2 linked regions of the Alkalihalophilus pseudofirmus genome follow. The protein of the gene in region 1 interacts with the protein of each later gene in a pairwise test. Links are inferred from orthologs where the notes say so. Each region holds a gene or a part of one and is shown in the gene's direction. Other genes may lie near its edges.

Region 1 (3,247 bases):
AGAGCCTGCAAAGGAAGAGCCAAAGGAAGAACCAAAAGAAGAGAAAAAAGAAGAAACTCCTAAAGCTGACAATACGAATGATGACAACGACGACACACGTGTTATTGCGATGCCTTCAGTTCGTAAGTTTGCACGTGAAAAAGGTGTAAACATCAAGCAAGTAAGCGGTACGGGTAAAAATGGCCGTATTCTGAAAGAAGATATTGAAAACCACCTAAACGGCGGCGGTGCAGACACTGCTTCTGATGCTAAAGTAGAAACTGCTGATACTAAACAAGATCAAGCAGCTGCTAAGAGTGAACCAACGGCAATTCCAGCTGGCGAAATGGAAGAGCGTGTACCATTCAAAGGTGTACGTAAAGCTATTGCAAAAGCAATGGTTAACTCGAAGCACACTGCTCCTCATGTTACTCACATGGATGAAGTAGAGGTTTCAGCTTTAGTTACTCACCGTAAGCAATATAAAGAAATCGCAGCTGAGCAAGGTACTAAGCTTACTTATTTACCATATGTAGTGAAGGCACTTACAGCTGCATTACGTAAATACCCTGCATTAAATGCGTCAATCGATGATGCAAATGATGAGATTGTTTACAAAAAGTACTTCAACATCGGTATCGCAGCGGATACAGAGCACGGTTTATTCGTCCCTGTAGTTAAAGATGCGGATCGTAAATCTATTTTTGCATTAGCGGATGAAATTAATGAGTTGGCAGTTAAAGCTCGTGATGGTAAACTTAGTGGTGCAGAAATGAAGGGCGGATCAGCAACAATTTCTAATGTTGGTTCTGCTCGTGGTCTATGGTTTACACCAGTTATCAATCACCCAGAAGTTGCTATTCTAGGTATTGGTCGTATTGAAGAGAAGCCAGTCGTTAAAAATGGCGAGATTGTAGCCGCGCCAGTGTTGGCTCTTTCTATTAGCTATGACCACCGTTTAATTGATGGCGTAACAGCTCAGAATGCTCTAAACCACGTTAAGCGTCTGTTAAATGATCCACAATTACTATTAATGGAGGGGTAATGAATGGTTGTTGGAGATTTCGCAAATGAAGTAGACACACTTGTCATTGGTTCAGGTCCAGGAGGATATGTTGCAGCAATCCGTGCAGCCCAACTCGGACAAAAAGTAACGATCGTTGAAAAAGGAACTCTTGGAGGGGTATGTCTTAATGTAGGTTGTATCCCATCAAAAGCACTTATCTCAGCTGGACACCGTTATCACAATGCTAAGCATTCTGAGGATATGGGAGTTACTGCAGAAGGCGTTTCAATCAACTTTGATAAAGTTCAAGAGTGGAAAGGCTCTGTCGTTAAGAAATTAACAGGCGGTGTTGAAGGCCTTCTTAAAGGAAACAAAGTTGAGATCGTACAAGGGGAAGCATACTTTGCTTCTGAGAACTCTGTACGTATTATGGACGAGAAAAGTTCGCAAACATACAACTTCAAAAATTGTATCATTGCAACAGGTTCTAGCCCGATTGAACTTCCTAGCTTCAAATACACTGAGCGTGTTATCAACTCAACAGGAGCTCTTGCTCTTAAAGAAGTACCTAAGAAAATGGTTGTAATCGGTGGTGGATACATTGGTATCGAGCTTACTGGTGCATATTCTAACATGGGTACTGAAGTAGTAGTTCTAGAAGGCGGCAAACAAATCCTTCCTGGCTTCGAAAAGCAAATGAGTAAACTTGTTGAGAAGAGACTTAAAAAGAACGGTGTTGCATTCCATACCGAAGCTCTAGCTAAAGGCGTGGAAGAAACAGAAAACGGCGTTAAAGTTACAGCTGAAGTTAAAGGGAAAGAAGAAGTGTTTGAAGCAGACTATGTTCTTGTAACAGTTGGTCGTAAACCAAACACTGAAGAGCTTGGCCTTGAACAAATCGGTGTGGAAATGACAGAACGCGGTTTAATTAAAACGGACAAGCAATGTCGTACAAATGTAAGCAACATCTACGCAATTGGTGACATTATTGAAGGTCCTGCATTAGCACACAAAGCTTCTTACGAAGGTAAGATTGCAGCTGAAGCTATTGCTGGTGAAAAATCAGAAATTGATTACTTAGCTATTCCGGCTGTTGTATTCTCTGATCCAGAGCTTGCTACAGTTGGTTACAGTGAACAAGAAGCAAAAGATGCAGGCTATGATATCGTAGCAGCTAAGTTCCCATTTGCAGCTAACGGACGTGCTCTATCTCTTAACGATACTGATGGCTTTATGAAGCTAATCACTCGTAAAGAAGATGGACTAGTGATCGGAGCTCAAATTGCTGGACCAAATGCTTCTGATATGATTGCAGAACTTGGACTTGCAATTGAAACGGGCATGACAGCTGAAGATATTGCTCTTACTATTCATGCGCATCCTTCATTAGGTGAGATCACAATGGAAGCTGCTGAAGTTGCTATTGGTACACCTATTCACATTGTAAAATAACTTTCTTAAAAGCCACTTGTTTTCAAGTGGCTTTTTTCTTTTTTTAATTCACATTTGACAACTCGGATTAATATGATTTATAGTAAGACTAAGGTAACTGATCGGACAACCGAAGGGACTCCTAAATACGTCTTAAATCTTAATGAGGTGATCGTATGAAACATAAATCTCTCTTTAAATGGACGCTGGATGCCTTAACATCCTTCGGGCAAGTTCCACTACCTATTCTCTTTTCAAATCAGTTTATGAAGAAATATACGGCTTATAATGAGTGGAATGAATGGGTCGCACAAAGCAATCAAAATATCATTACCATTAAGGACTTTGAAGTAGAAGATGAAAGTTGGACGCAATTTATCCAACATTCAACGGCGTTCTCTAGTGGAAAAGAGATGATTGAAGCAGCTGAAGAATTTTATTTCTCTCAACGACCATACGGACCGTTTCCAATCATATAAAAAAGGATGCTTCTTTTGAAGCATCCTTTTTTTCATTACAGCTATAATTCTAATTGGTTTTTTTGAGTATTAATCATATTTGTTAGGTTAGATATAATATTATCTTTTCTCTGCGGTCCTTCTAGTCTTAAATGTATATGTTCACCACTTAAAATGAGCATCGTCGGAAACGTTTCAATGTCATACTGTTTGACCTTATCCTTGTCTTCAGCTTCTATTACATAAAATGAAGAAAGTTGTTCAGGGTGATTTGTTTGAAACTCTAATAAAGCGTCGTAATACGTGTGTTCTTTATCTATAGCTTTAGGGTCAGAAAAGAATAAAGTGACCATATTAGATTCTTCGTAAAATG
Region 2 (3,245 bases), 360 kb from region 1 along the record:
GCATGACCGTGAAACGAACGAGACACATACGCCGCTTAAAGAATTTGATGATGCGAACGCGTCGTTCTCTGTTCATAACAGCCCGCTTTCTGAAATGGCTGTAGTCGGATTTGAGTATGGCTACAACGTATTTGCACCTGAGACTCTTGTTCTTTGGGAAGCTCAATTTGGAGATTTCGCCAACGGAGCTCAAGTTATATTTGACCAATGGGTATCTGCAGGGCGTGCTAAGTGGGGCCAAAAATCAGGACTTGTATGTCTTCTGCCACATGGATATGAAGGGCAAGGACCTGAGCACTCAAGCGGCCGTGTTGAACGCTTCTTAGTACTTGCGGCTGAAAATAACTGGACAATTGCTAACTGTACATCAGCAGCGCAATATTTCCACATTTTACGTCGTCAAGCGGCTATCCTTGAAAAAGATTCGGTTCGTCCGTTAATAATTATGACCCCAAAAAGTCTGCTTCGTAATCCAGTTGTTGCTTCCACGCATGCTGAATTTACTGAAGGAGAATTCAAGCCTGTGTTTGAACAAGCTGGCTTAGGTGAGGCTGCAGATAAAGTAGAACGTATTGTCCTTTGCAGCGGTAAAGTAGCGATTGACCTTGCAGACCGTGTGAAGAAATCTGACGAAAACTGGGATTGGCTTCACATTGCACGTGTTGAAGAGCTGTATCCGTTCCCGAAAAAGCAAATTCGTGAATTATTTGCTAGATACTCAAATTTAAAAGAAATTGTTTGGGTACAAGAGGAGCCTAAGAATATGGGTGCTTGGCCATTTATCGAGTCACGCATCCGTGAGATTACACCTAGCGAGGCATCGGTTTCATACATTGGACGTACTCATCGTTCAAGTCCTGCTGAAGGTGACCCGGTTGCACATAAGAAAGAACAAGATCGTATCATCACAGAATCATTGACTCGCAAATAATAAGGAGGCCATCGCCGTGATTGAAATTAAAGTACCAGAACTAGCTGAATCGATTACTGAAGGAACGATTGCACAATGGTTAAAACAAGTTGGTGAGCAAGTAAACCAAGGGGAATATATTGCTGAACTTGAAACGGATAAGGTTAACGTAGAAATTACTGCAGAACACTCTGGTGTGATTAAAGAGTTTAAAAAAGAGCCAGGTGATACAGTTGAAGTAGGAGAAGTTATCGCTGTGATCGATGAATCAGGAGATGCTTCTGCATCAACTGAAGCACCAGCTGCTAAGGAAGAGCCTAAAGAAGAGCCAAAAGCAGAAGCTCCTAAAGCAGAAGCTGCCGAAGAAACTCAAGAAGAGACGTCATCTACAGATCGTCCTCTAGCTTCACCTGCTGCTCGCAAGCTTGCTCGTGAAAAAGGAATTGACTTAAAAGAAGTGGCAACAAATGATCCGACAGGACGAATCCGCAAACAAGATGTGGAATCTCATCAGTCACAACCAAAGGCCGCGCCGCAAGCAAAATCGGAAGCACCTGCTAAGAAGCCGCAAGCAGCAGCTGCAGACCAGCCAGGCAAGCCTGTAGAGCGTATTAAAATGTCACGCCGCCGCCAGACGATTGCAAAACGTCTTGTTGAATCTCAACAAACAGCTGCGATGCTGACTACGTTTAATGAAGTGGATATGTCGGCTGTTATGGATTTACGTAAACGCCGTAAAGATGGCTTCCTTGAGAAAAATGGTGTGAAACTTGGTTTTATGTCATTCTTCACAAAAGCAGTTATTGGTGCTCTTAAAGAGTTCCCATTACTAAACGCTGAAATTCAAGGCGATGAAATCCTAATGAAGAAGTACTACGACATCGGTGTTGCAGTATCTACTGATGAGGGCTTAGTTGTCCCTGTCGTACGTGATGCAGATCGTCTAGGATTCGCTGGTATCGAGCGTGAGATCGGTTCACTTGGTAAGAAAGCTCGTGACAATAAGCTTGCGATTTCTGACTTACAAGGCGGAACGTTCACAATTACAAACGGTGGTGTATTCGGTTCATTATGGTCTACACCAATCCTTAATGCACCACAAGTTGGTATCCTTGGCATGCATAAGGTACAATGGCGTCCGGTTGCGATTGATCAAGAAAACTTTGAAAATCGCCCAATGATGTACATTGCTTTATCTTATGATCACCGTATCGTTGATGGTAAAGAAGCAGTCAGCTTCCTTGTAAAAGTGAAGGAACTTCTTGAAGATCCAGAACAACTTTTACTTGAAGGATAATACAAAAAGCAGCCTATCTCATTGATAGGCTGCTTTATTTTGCTATAGAATTCCTTGATCTTTAGCCATTTTCTTCGCCACTTTAGGGGCAAGCCACAATGTTGGGAGCATGATCAGTGAGACGGGAACTGCAGTAAAGACAATAAATGATTGAAGAGCATTAATACTGCCTTCTCCTAAATATAATAGCACTGCAGCTACAGCACCCATAGAAAGCGCCCAAAACAATCGAATCGATTTAGCTGGTGTACTGCTTCCTGTTACTGTCATTGAAATTGTATAAGACATCGAATCTGTAGTAGTCGCAACAAACACAATGGTTACTAATAAAAACGCAGCAGCGATCCAAAAACCAAACGGCAATTGTGTGACAATAGCAATCATGGAAGCGGGCAGCCCGGCTTCATAAAGCGGTTCGCTGACTGAACCAGGATTTTGGAGTTCAAAGAAGATTCCGGAGCCTCCTACAACAGTGAACCAAAAGTTCGTCACAAGAGGGGCAATAACAATTACGGCAATAAATAGTTCTCTAATCGTACGGCCGTGAGAGATACGGCTGATAAAAATAGCCATCATTGGACCATACCCGATAAACCATCCCCAAAAGAAAATCGTCCAAAATGATAACCAGCCTGTATCACCTCGATATAAACTCAGTTCAAAATAATCGCGCAGGTAAACACCGTATGTTCCAACAAATGAATCAATAATAAAGCCAGCTGGTCCTACTAATAATACAATGACGACGAGGACGAGAGTAAAGATTATATTAAATCGGCTTAGCCATTGAATTCCCTGATGAATCCCGGTTACTGCAGAGATCCCTGCAATCGCAACTAATCCAAAAATAATCAATAACTGAGTGAGAAATGTATTTGGAATGCCAAATAAGGAATCTAACCCATATGCTGCTTGTAATCCAAGAAAACCGATCGGGCCGATGGTACCAGCAGCTACGGCAATAATGGAGAATGAATCTACCGCAATACCTAATACATTGTTTTTATTCATGATGTTTTTACCTACTAGAGGGTAAAG

The links.
Region 2: the proteins of lpdA (region 1) and odhB interact in binary tests that used the Escherichia coli proteins (3 or more experiments, as listed by UniProt). The link is inferred for Alkalihalophilus pseudofirmus from one-to-one orthologs.

Annotation. Positions count from the first base shown.
Region 1 is NZ_CP117835.1:2,754,916-2,758,162, reverse strand. The notes cover bases 317-3,232. They hold lpdA (dihydrolipoyl dehydrogenase), read left to right. Parts: upstream 317-1,027; coding sequence 1,028-2,437; downstream 2,438-3,232. Other genes in these bases: PQ478_RS14705 (hypothetical protein), read right to left, coding at 2,937-3,232; PQ478_RS14710 (hypothetical protein), read left to right, coding at 2,593-2,895; PQ478_RS14720 (dihydrolipoamide acetyltransferase family protein), read left to right, coding at 317-1,024. In the rest of the region: more of PQ478_RS14720, read left to right, coding at 1-316; more of PQ478_RS14705, read right to left, coding at 3,233-3,247. UniProt on the Escherichia coli protein: Lipoamide dehydrogenase is a component of the glycine cleavage system as well as of the alpha-ketoacid dehydrogenase complexes.
Region 2 is NZ_CP117835.1:2,398,981-2,402,225, reverse strand. Bases 164-3,077 are described here. They hold odhB (2-oxoglutarate dehydrogenase complex dihydrolipoyllysine-residue succinyltransferase), read left to right. Parts: upstream 164-947; coding sequence 948-2,207; downstream 2,208-3,077. Other genes in these bases: PQ478_RS12880 (BCCT family transporter), read right to left, coding at 2,250-3,077; PQ478_RS12890 (2-oxoglutarate dehydrogenase E1 component), read left to right, coding at 164-931. In the rest of the region: more of PQ478_RS12890, read left to right, coding at 1-163; more of PQ478_RS12880, read right to left, coding at 3,078-3,245. UniProt on the Escherichia coli protein: E2 component of the 2-oxoglutarate dehydrogenase (OGDH) complex which catalyzes the second step in the conversion of 2-oxoglutarate to succinyl-CoA and CO(2).